Regions from separate parts of the Roseateles sp. UC29_93 genome, predicted to be linked through region 2. Evidence: predicted binding sites of a transcription regulator. Region 2 holds the regulator's gene; the other holds the start of a gene.
What was found. The regulator HrcA, encoded in region 2, represses chaperone genes, less so after heat shock. The targets are predictions, from matches to a motif close to TTAGCACTCNNNNNNNNNGAGTGCTAA.

Region 1: a site for HrcA is predicted at 1,619-1,645, ahead of rpoH (RNA polymerase sigma factor RpoH). Genes of this name have one in related genera too.

What each region holds. Positions count from the first base shown of each region.
Region 1 is NZ_CP170545.1:2,642,986-2,648,770, forward strand. Features, by position in the region: gene ACFJIX_RS12190 (SCO family protein) at 1-469, shown strand, start outside; gene rpoH (RNA polymerase sigma factor RpoH) at 653-1,567, opposite strand; gene ACFJIX_RS12200 (CHASE domain-containing protein) at 1,725-4,400, opposite strand; gene ACFJIX_RS12205 (efflux transporter outer membrane subunit) at 4,688-5,785, opposite strand, start outside.
Region 2 is NZ_CP170545.1:2,860,546-2,866,330, reverse strand. Features, by position in the region: gene ACFJIX_RS13345 (restriction endonuclease) at 206-1,144, shown strand; gene ACFJIX_RS13340 (hypothetical protein) at 1,176-1,910, shown strand; tRNA gene ACFJIX_RS13335 (tRNA-Ile) at 2,224-2,300, opposite strand; gene hrcA (heat-inducible transcriptional repressor HrcA) at 2,413-3,429, opposite strand; partial or broken gene ACFJIX_RS13325 (NAD kinase) at 3,511-4,385, shown strand; partial or broken gene recN (DNA repair protein RecN) at 4,385-5,785, shown strand, end outside.

The DNA of each region.
Region 1 (5,785 bases), 220 kb from region 2:
CAGCCTGCCCGACCAGAACGGGAAGACCCACACGCTGGAAGACTTCAAGGGCAAGGTCGTGGTCGTGTTCTTCGGCTTCACGCAGTGCCCCGACGTCTGCCCGACCACGCTGGCCGAACTGGCGCAGGTCAAGAAGGCCCTCGGGCCAGAGGGCGACAAGGTCCAGGGCGTGTTCATCACCGTGGATCCGGAACGCGACAAGCCCGAACTGCTGAAGGCCTACCTCGAAAGCTTCGACCCCGGCTTCGTCGCGCTGCGCGGCTCGCCGGAGCAGCTCAAGGAAACGGCCAAGGAGTTCAAGATCTACTACGCCAAGGTGCCTGGGAAGACACCGGACAGCTACACGATGGACCACACGGCGGCGAGCTTCCTGTTCGATCCGCAAGGGCGGGTGCGGGTGTTCTCGCGCTATGGGGCGGGGGCGTCGGCGTTGATGGGCGACATCAAGGCGTTGATCGCCGGTCAATGAACGAGCGCTCGGCCTGCGGGGCCAGGGGCTTGGCCCTCATACGTCTCGCAGGCTCCACAAATCGGGCCAACCCCCTGGCCCCGCAGGCCTCAGGGACGGGGCGTTGACATCCGAAAGACGAAGGCCCCGCAGTGCGGGGCCTTCTTCATGGGGCATCGATCAGGGGATCGAGCGGCTTTCCGATCAAGCGGCTTCCGCCACCATCGCCTTGCGCATCTTCTTCATCGCGGCGACTTCGATCTGCCGGATGCGTTCCGCAGACACGTTGTACTCGGCCGCCAGCTCGTGCAGCGTCATGCCGCCGGACCCGTCGTCGTTGACGTTCAGGTAGCGCTCCGTGACCACGCGGCGGCTGCGGTCGTCGAGCTGCTCCAGCGCCTTCTGCAGGCCGTCGGTGGCCAGCCGGTCGCGTGACTTGGACTCGATCACCCGCGTCGGTTCCTGCGTGTCGTCCGCCAGGTAGGCGATCGGCGCGAAGGTCTCGCCGTCGTCGTCGGTCTGCGGCTCCAGCGCCACGTCACCGCCGGACAGGCGCGTCTCCATCTCGACCACGTCCTCGGGCTTGACGTTGAGCTCTTCCGCCACCAGGGCGATTTCGGCTTCCGTCAGCGAGGTGCGCTGCTGGTTCGCGGCGTGTTCCTTGAGCGCGTGCTTCTTCGAGCGCAGGTTGAAGAACAGCTTGCGCTGCGCCTTGGTCGTCGCGACCTTGACCATGCGCCAGTTCTTCAGGATGTACTCGTGGATCTCGGCCTTGATCCAGTGCATCGCGTACGACACCAGCCGCACGTTCTGCTCCGGATCGAAGCGCTTGACCGCCTTCATCAGGCCGACATTGCCTTCCTGGATCAGGTCGCCCTGCGGCAGGCCGTAGCCCAGGTACTGGCGCGAGATCGACACCACCAGCCGCAGGTGCGACAGCACCAGCCGGCCCGCGGCGTCCACGTCGCCATGCGTCTTCAGACGCGTGGCGTAATCCTTCTCTTCTTCCGGCGTCAGCAGAGGAATGTGGTTGATCGCCGTGATGTACGCATCCAGGTTCCCGAGCGATGGCACCAGGGACCAGGGATCGCGGACCTTCAATGCAAGGGTGTTGGACATGTGTTCGTTGCTCCTGTATCGGGCCGGTCCTCCGGCTCGACGCTGAGAATATTAGCACTCATGGACGATGAGTGCTAAGGCTCCGGAAATCGGACGCGTCACGGGAGGGCTACCCCTGAAACCGAGTGTGTGCCTGCCGTCTTAGGATCCACTTAAGTCATTGATCTACCGAAGAAATCGGCAGCTCAAAGCTGAATGTCGCCCCTTCGCCGGCGGTGCTGGCGACCCGCAATTGGCTGCCCATCAGCGCCAGCAGCCGCTGGGTGATCACCAGCCCGATCCCCGTGCCTTCGATGCCGCCGACCTCCCGGCCCAGGCGGTTGAACGGCTGGAACAGCTGCGCCTTCTGCGCCTCGGTCAGCCCCGGCCCGGAGTCAGTGACGCTCAGTTCAACCTGCGAATCCCCGACCCGCCGCGCCCGGAGCCAGACGCGCCCGCCGTCGTGGTTGTACTTGACGGCGTTGCTGAGCAGGTTGGTCAGCACCTGCTTGAGGCGGGTCGCGTCGGCGCGCACCCGGCCGACCTCGGGGGCCAGTTCGACCTCGATGCTCACCCCGCGTCGCTGGCGCTGGGTCTCGATCATGGCGAGGCTGTCCGACGCGATCGGCGCCAGGTCCTGGTCGTCGATCTGCACGCGCAGGCCGCCGGCGTCCAGCCGCGAGAGGTCCAGGGTGTCGTTGATCATCTCCAGCAGGTGCCAGCCCGACTGCTGGATCTGCGCCAGCCAGCCGCGCTGCCGGGCGCTGAGCGTCGACCCGAGGTCCGACTCCAGCAGTTGGGAGAAGCCGAGCATCGCGTTCAGCGGTGTGCGCAGCTCGTGGCTCATCCGGGACAGGAACTCGTTCTTGGCGCGGTTGGCGGCCAGCTCGGCCTCATGGATGCGCTCCAGCTCGGCCAGCCGGAGCTGTTCGCCGATGTCCTCGACGACGCCCAGCAGTCGTGACGGCCGGCCCTGCGCGTCGCGCAGCAGGCTGACGGTGGCCCGGACCGTGATCACCTGACCCTGGCCGCCGATGTAGCGCTTGATGCGGCTGTAGCGGCCGAGTTCGCCCCGGATCAGCGCCATGCCCAGCCGGCTGTCCTCGGCCCGGTCCTCGGGGTGGGTGATCGCCATGATCGAGCGCGCCTGCAACTGCTCGACGCTCATGCCCAGCAGCTGGCAGAAATAGGGGTTGATCTCCTGCGGCCGCGCGTTGAGGTCGCAGGAGACGACGCCGATCGGCGCGTGCTCGACGATGGTCCGGAAACGCTCCTCGCTGGCGCGCAGGCGCTGGGTGGCTTCCTCGACCCGGCGCGCCACCCGCGCGGTGCTGCCGGTGACCGAGAGCAGCAGCAGGCCCAACAGCGCGGTGCCGGCCAGCCCCGCGATCGCGAAGGGCAGGGCGGCGCTGCCGTCCAGGGTCGGCAGTCCGGACGGGTTGTAGACGATCAGGCGCCAGGCCCGGCCGGCGAAATCGAAGTCTCGGGATCGGCTCGGGAGCGCGGCGGGCAGGTGCAGGCAACGCTCGTCGCCGGCCAGCAGCGGACGGCGGCTTCCGGACGTGGCGTCGATGAGGCAGTAATCGAGCCGGCCTGCGCGAGCCGGCAGCGCATCGTGCAGCAGCGCCTCCGGGCGCAGCGTCGCGAAAGCCACGCCGGTGGGTTTGCGGGCGCGGCCGGCGGCGTCGCGCGGATCGGTGGAGCCGCCCTCGTAGAGCGCGCGGTAGACCACGACGCCCATCAGCGTCACGCCGGCGTCCTGCGACAGCGGGAAGCTTTCGCTGGCCGACGGCTCGCCGGTGGCCATCGCGCGCTCCTGCGCGGCGCGGGCCTGCGGGATGTTGCGGATGTTGGCGCCCATCGCCGGCCGGTTGCGCGCGAACGGCGCGATGAGGCGGATCGGCAGCCTGTCCTCGGCCGGGTCGGGGGTCAGGTCACCGGGCCGGCGTCGTTCGTAGACGCGATAACCGACGTAGCCGTCGGCCTGGGCCGCCCGTTCGAACGTGGGCACCTCCTGCGGACGCACGAGCGGCGCCCAGCCCACCGCGTACACGGCGCCGCCCGCGCGGGCGCGCTCGGCATGGGCGCGTTCAAAGTCACCGCGGCTGATGTCCGGCGCGACCAGCAGCAGGCTGTGGTTGGCCTCGAGCGCGGTCAACGGCATCGACAGCTTGTCGGACAACGAGTTCAGCGCATTCACCGCTTCGAGTTCGAAGGCATGGCGCCGGCGTCCATCCTCGTTGCGCGCGACATGCAGCGTGGCGCCGAACAGCAAGGCGCACGCGACCAGCATCGGCAGGGCGACGCTCAGTCGTCGCGGCGCCCAGTGCTTGCGCGGCAGGCCGAACAGCGCCAGCGCCACCGGCGCGCCGATCAGCACGCCGATCGCGTCGCCGACCCACCACGCGAGCCAATGCGGCATGACCTGCGACGGCCCGATCGCACCGGTGATCCACAGCGCCGCGACGCCGAAGCTCGGTGCGACGAGGCAGGCGATGCCGGCGGTCGCGGCGAGGAAGCGCATGAGTTCGGCGGGTTCGCACAGCGGCGGGTTCGCGCCGATCCAGCGTCTCGCGAGCCACGCGCCCAGCCACGCCTGCAGCGCGCCGCCAAGGCCGACCATCAAGGGCTGCAGCGGTTGAAGGTGCGCGCGCTCGACGCCGATCGCCAGGCTGACCGCCGCGCCCCCGATCGCGATGCCCGGCAGCGCGCCGGGGCCCCAACGCAAGGCGGCGGCGACGGCGAGGCCGGCGGCGGGATAGATGGGGGAGACGAAGTCGGGCGGCAGGATCAGCTTGAGCGCCAGCACGCCGAGCGCGGCGTAGGCCACCGCAAGAGCGATGTTCAGCAGCACCAGCCGGACGGTCCCGCCCGGCGCGCCCGGTGGCGGATCCCCGCTGCCCTGATCGAGCGCGAGCGCGATGGAGGCGGACGTGGCGGGCGCAGCGCCCGCGGCGTTCGTGGCGGCCGGAGCGGGGAGGACGCGTCGGTCATGAACGCCAGCCTACCCTTGCAACGACGCGCCCGATATGCCGGAATGCCCCCCGGATCGGGCGCTTGTCCTGGGAAACCAACGAGGCGCCCGGCCGCCGGCGTCGCGGCGGCCGAGGCCCGATCGCGCCAAGGTCGGCGGTGGCGGCCTCAGGCCGGCAGGTCCCAGCCCAGGCCCAGGCTCTTCTGCAGCGCGACGAAGTCCTTCAGCAACGCGGACTCGCCGTCCAGCGCCTTGAGTCGCGCGTCGATGTCGCGGCGCTGCGCGTCGAGCAGGTCGATCTGGCTCGCGACGCCGGCCTGGCGGCGTTGCCCTGTCAGATCGAGTGTCCGCGCCGTGGAGCCCCGCTGCGCGAGCAGATGCTGCACCGACTGACGCTGCCGGCCGAAGCGCGCCAGCGAGGTGTTGGCGTCCTGCAGCGCGCCGAGCACGGCGGACTGGTAGTTGGCGATGGCCTCGTCGCGGCCCGCCTCGGCCTCGCGCACGGCGGCGGCAGTGCGGCCGAAGTCGAGGACGTTCCAGCTCAGGTACGGCACGGCGGCGAGGGCCAGGTTGTCCGTCCGCAACAGCTTGCCAGGCTCGGTGCCGGCGACGCCGATGTTGCCCAGCAGGCTGAGCTTGGGAAAGTACTTCGCCGTCTCCTGGCCGATCTGCGCCGTGCGGCCGGCCAGGCGGCGCTCGGCCGCGCGGATGTCCGGACGGCGCTGCAGCAGCGCGGCGGGATCGCCGATGGCGACGCGGTCCGGCGCGTGCGGCAGCTCGGGCGTGGCGGCGGCCAGCGCGTCATCGAGCGTGCCCGGCGCCTGTCCCGTCAGCAGCGCAAGCTGGTCGAGCGAGGCGGTGATCTCCGCGGCCACGTCGGCAAGCGAAGCCTGCGTCGCCTCGGCCTGCTGGGCGCGTTGCTCGACATCGTCGGCGGTGGCGACGCCCTGGTCGCGCCGCTGGCGGACCAGCGTCAGCGCCTGCGCGTCGACCGCGGCCGTGTCGCGCAGCAGCGCCTGCCGGGCTTGCTGGGCGCGCAGGCCGACGTAGGTGGACGCGACTTCGGCCGTCAGCGACACCTGCGCATCGGCCAGGTCCGCCTGCACCGCCTGCGCCTGCGCCGAGGCGGACTCGACCGCGCGGCGCGTGCCGCCGAAGAGATCCACTTCCCAGGTCGCATCGAAACCGACGCTGTAGAGATGAAGCGAAGTCTCGTGGTCGGTGCCCGGGCCTTGCCAGACGCCGGCGCCGAGCGCCGACGCCGA
Region 2 (5,785 bases):
GGTTGGGGATCTCAATGCGAAGCACGCCGCATCGGCGCGAAGCGTGGAGTGCAGTTCGCCGGCAATTCCGGTGTCGGTCAGACATGGCGATGAGCAAGGTTCCGCCCAAGACGGTAGACGCGAAATCGCGCTGTTGTTCTGACGCGCGCGTCCTTGCAATCCTTCCGGGAGAGCTGGGCAATTGATAACGCTTTGGGAGTTCCCCGTGAACGCCCGCAGCCGTGCAGACAATGCGGCCACGATACTCGGCGGACGTCTTCAGGGAGAGAGCCAAAATGGCCAGAAGAAAGAAGAGATCCTCGGGAGGGGGTCTGCTCGGTCTATTCGCGTTGCTGCCGTGGTGGGTGAGTGTGGTGCTCGCGGTCGTCGCATACTTCGGGCGCACGCCTTGGCGGGACTGCCGCCGGCAAAGCCGCAAGCGGGGCCGTTTGCGCGGCAATTCCAGACGCTCGTTGCCAATGCCGGAGTGCGTGGCGCGGCAGGAGGCTTGCAGTACGCGCTGCCGATGTTGCTGTTGGTGGCGTCGGTCATGTCGGCGTTTCGCCGGCATGCAAGAAGGGACCTGCTGCAGGCTTCGGCGCTAAACCAGGATGCCGCTGCAATAGATGGCATGACCTGGCACCAGTTCGAGCTGCTGATCGGAGAGGCGTTCCGGCAGAAGGGATACACCGTCGTCGAGATCGGCGGCAACGGGCCTGATGGCGGCGTCGACCTTGTCCTGCGCAAACCCGCGACCAATGGGAACGAGACATTCCTGGTTCAGTGCAAGCACTGGAAGGCGTTCAAGGTCAGCGTGAACGTTGTGCGGGAGCTTTACGGAGTGATGGCCGCACGCGGAGCTGCAGGTGGATTCGTGGTGACGTCGGGCAGGTTCACCTCTGAGGCGGTGGTGTTTGCAGAGGGTCGAAACGTCGAGCTGATCGATGGAACGAGGCTGAAGGAGTTGCTGGCGAGCGCCAAGGTTGAACCGCATCTGCCGCCAGCGCCGACCGCCTCGAAACCTTCCGACCTTCCCACGATGGTCGTATGCCCGAGTTGCTTGCATCCGTTGGTGCGACGCATTGCCAAGCGTGGACCTCAGGCTGGGCAGGCGTTCTATGGGTGTTCGACGTATCCGGTATGCAAATACACCCGCGCCCTCTGATTGCGCATTCTCGTCAACAACTTAGATCCAAATGGCCACATCAAAAAAAACGAAACGCGTCCAAGACCAAATTCAGGAGAATGCGTTCAAAGGTCAGTCGCGCACTGAAACTCATCTTGCCGATTTCTTTTGGCTACTCAGCAGATCGATCGACATCAACGGCGAGGATCTCTTGGTTGAGCGTCGGCGTGATTCATCAAGTATCCCAGCCGCTGCCGGCGATCCACAATGCTTCGGCCTAATTCAGGCAAAATTCTTTCAGGGCAAGAATCTCGTCAAAATTCTTCGCAGCTATGTTGAGGACATGACAGGCCCAAGAACCAACTTCTTTGCGTTCTTACACTCCGACGATGCTGACGGAGAGCATATCCATTACTTCTTCACGGCCCAAGAGATTATTGAGAGCTGGAAAGTCAGCCGTTGCCAAGAGTTCTTTGAGTTCAGAATTACCAAGACACGGCTATTCGAGCGCTTTCTCAATCGTCCCCGCCACACCATCACGAATGCAATTCAAACGGGAATATCTCGAACTCAGGGATTGCAATCGCGGTATGCGCTGTCCCGATTCTTCCGCACGCATGTTGACCGTCTTCGTAGAGGACGTCGTCATACCGACCACCACCCAATGTCACAAGAAATGAATAATCGCCGCTTGCCTTTGGAGTTTGAACAATTCCACTCTGCCATGGCCCACCCAGACTACCTGTGGCAAGAGGCTCGAACAATCTACGAATTGCCTTGCGGTCGTAGGTGCTATGACGTCTAAGACGAACTTGCGGATTCTCTTCGCTCACCAACCAACTCCATCCTCTTTAACCTCGAAGCTCCGAGTATCGATCAGTCCATAACGGGCTCATAATTAAAAAGCAATTCATACTTCTTGGCGCATTAAGAATCCGCACCACCGGCGGCAGCCGACAGTTGGCTGCTGCATGTTTGTACCCGCTCGAAATGCCGGAGACAAATTGATTGAGGCATCATCGCGGATGTTTTGCAAAAGATGCACCGCTCAGTACTTATCGAGCGGGACGACGAGAACTTATTTCTTCGTACGTGATTTGCGAGAAGATGCAATTCGTTGGTAGGCCGTACAGGACTTGAACCTGTGACCAAAGGATTATGAGTCCTCTGCTCTAACCAACTGAGCTAACGGCCCCCGGGGGTAATCGCATATACGAACCCTGGCGGGTTCGTTGGTTCCGGCGTTGCACCGGAGCGGCGGATTGTAAGCATGCTTGGGGGCCGGCCTGACGAGCCGCGAAGCGCGGCTACTTCTGCGACAGCGCGTTGCTCACCATCCTCGACGTGATGTCGACGATCTCGATCATGCGGTCGTAGGCCATGCGCGTCGGGCCGATGACGCCGAGCGTGCCCACCACCTCGCCATCCACCTCGTACGGCGCGGAGACGATCGACAGCTCTTCAACAGGCACGACCTGGCTCTCCCCGCCGATGTAGATCCGCACGCCTTCCGCGCGGCTGGACACATCCAGCAGCCGCATCAGCTGCGTCTTCTGCTCGAACATGTCGAACATCCGCCGCAGGCTCCCCATGTCGTGGCTGAAGTCCTGCACCGTCAGCAGGTTCCTCTCCCCCGAGATGATCATCGGCTCGTGCTCCGTCACCCCCTGCTGCCCGACGTCCACCGCCGCGCTCATCAGCTTGGCGATCTCCCCGCGCAGTTGGTCCACCTCGGACCTCAGGCGGTCCCGCACCACGTCCAGGCTCAGCCCCGCGTAGTGCGCGTTCAGCCGGTTGCTCGCCTCCGTCAGGTCGGACTGGGTCAGGTCTTGCGCCGTGAACACCAGCCGGTTCTGCACATCCCCGTCCGGCGACACCATGATCACCAGCACCCGTCGATCCCCCAGACGCAGGAACTCGATGTGGTGGAACACCGCCGTCTTCCGCGGCGACGTCACCACCCCCACGAAACTCGACAGGCTGCTCAGCAGATGCGCCGCGCTCGCGATCACCTTCTGCGGTTGATCAGGCAACAACTGGCTCTCGAACGACCCCACCCCCTCGCGCGGCATGCCCGGCTTGGCCGTCAGCAAGGTGTCCACGAACAGCCGGTACCCCCGCGCCGTCGGAATCCGCCCCGCGCTGGTGTGCGGGCTCGCGATCAGCCCCAGCTCCTCCAGGTCCGCCATCACGTTGCGGATCGTCGCCGGGCTCAGCTCCAGCCCCGACGCCTTCGACAAGGTGCGCGACCCCACCGGCGAACCGTCGGCGATGTACCGCTCCACCAGAGCCTTCAGCAGTGTCTTCGCGCGATCGTCGAGCATGTTTTTCATTCTAAAGAAGCCGGCGGCGCCACCCCCCGCATACCCCCGGTCCCAGCAGTTCGCTGTGGTGTAATTCCCGCCATGTCCAAGCGCTTCCGCCATGTGGCCATCGTCGGAAAACCCCAGTCGCGGGGCATCCGGCCCATCCTGGAAGAGATTGCCGATTTGTCGCCTCCCAGGGATTGGATGTTTCCCTCGAACAGGCCACCGCCGACAGCACCGGCATCACCGCCCTCCCCGGCCTGTCCCACGCCGAACTCGGCGCCCAGTGCGACCTGGCCATCGTCGTCGGCGGCGACGGCACCATGCTCGGCTTCGCCCGCCAGGTCGCCCGCTACAACCTCCCCCTCGTCGGCATCAACCAGGGACGCCTCGGCTTCATCACCGACATCTCCGCCGACCAGTTCAAGGACGCCCTCGCCCCCATCCTCGCCGGCGACTTCGAGATCGAACACCGCTCCCTCCTCGAAGGCGCCGTGATCCGCGACGGCGAACAGATCTTCTCCGGCGTCGCCCTCAACGACGTCGTCGTCTCCCGCGGCGCCACCGCCGCCATGGTCGAACTGCGCGTGGACGTCGGCGACGAGTTCGTCGCCAACATGCGCGCCGACGGCGTCATCGTCGGCACGCCCACCGGCTCCACCGCCTACGCCCTCTCCGCCGGCGGACCCATCCTCCACCCCGGCATCGCCGGCTGGGTCCTCCTGCCCATCGCCTCCCACGCCCTCTCCAACCGCCCCATCGTGCTGCCCGACAACGGCGAGGTCCGCCTCACCATCGTCGCCGGCCGCGACGCGTCGGTGAACTTCGACATGCAATCCCTCGCCTCCCTGCTCCACGGCGACTGCATCACCGTGCGCCGCTCCCAGCACCGCGCCCCCTTCCTCCACCCCAGCGGCTGGTCCTACTACGCCACCCTGCGCCGCAAACTCCGCTGGAACGAAGGCACCACCTGATGCTGCGCCGCCTCGCCCTCAAGGACTTCGTGATCGTCCCGGCGCTCGAACTCGACTTCGCCGCCGGCTTCTCCGCCCTCACCGGTGAAACCGGCGCCGGCAAGTCCATCCTCATCGACGCCCTCCAGCTCGCCCTCGGCTCTCGAGGCGACGCCGCCGTCGTCCGCGAAGGCGCCACCCGCGCCCGAAATCTCCGCCGAGTTCGACCGCCCCCGCCGTCCTCGCCCCCTGGCTCGAGGAAGCCGGCTTCGACTCCGCGGTCGACGGCGCCGACGACACGCTGCTGCTGCGTCGCGTGATCGACGCCCAAGGCAAGAGCCGCGCATGGATCAACGGCGGCACCGCCACCGTCGCCCAGCTGCGCGAACTCGCCGAACACCTGCTCGACATCCACGGCCAGCACGCCTGGCAAGGCCTGACCCGCCCCGTGAGCGTGCGCGAGCTGCTGGACAGCTTCGCCCAGATCGAGACCAAGCCGATGGCCGCCGCCTTCACCGAGTGGCGCCAGGCCACCGAGGCGCTGTCCGCCGCGCAATCCAAGCAGGCCGACCTCGCCCGCGAGCACGAGCGCCTGAGCTGGCAGATCGGCGAGCTCGGCCGCCTCGCGCCCGGCGCGGACGAGTGGGACGAGCTGAACGCGGAACACCAGCGCCTGTCGCATGCGCAGTCGCTGATGGACGCCGCCCGCGGCGCGCTCGAACGCATCGCCGAGGCCGAGATCAACGCCGAGTCGCTGACCGACGAGGCGCTCTCCGCGCTGCAGGACGTGCTCGTCTACGACGCCGGCCTGCAGGACACCGTCAGCGCGCTGCTCGGCGCGCAGGCGCAGCTGCAGGACGCCGCGCACAGCCTCAGCTCTTATCTGAACGCCGCCGACCTCGACCCCGACCGGCTGCAGCAGCTCGACGAGCGCGTGTCCGCCTGGGTCACGCTCGCGCGCCGCTACCGCCGTCAGCCGGCTGAACTGGCCGCGCTGCTCGACGAATGGAAGGCCGAGCTCGCGCAGCTCGACGCCGCCACCGACCTCGACGCGCTGCAGGCCAAGCAGGCCGCCGCGTTGAAGCGGTATCAGAAGGAAGCCAGGACCGTCAGCACCGCGCGCGCCAAGGCGGCGCCGACGCTGTCCGACGCCGTCTCGCAGGCGATGCAGCAGCTGGGCATGTCCGGCGGCCGCTTCGAGGTCGCGCTGCTGCCGCAGGACGAGCCGCAGAGCTTCGGGCTGGAGTCCGCCGAGTTCCTCGTCGCCGGCCACGCCGGCAGCACGCCGCGCCCGCTGGCCAAGGTCGCCTCCGGCGGCGAGCTGTCGCGCATCGCGCTGGCCATCGCCGTCACGACCAGCCAGCAGAACAGCGGCGCCGGCACGCTGATCTTCGATGAGATCGACGCCGGCGTCGGCGGCG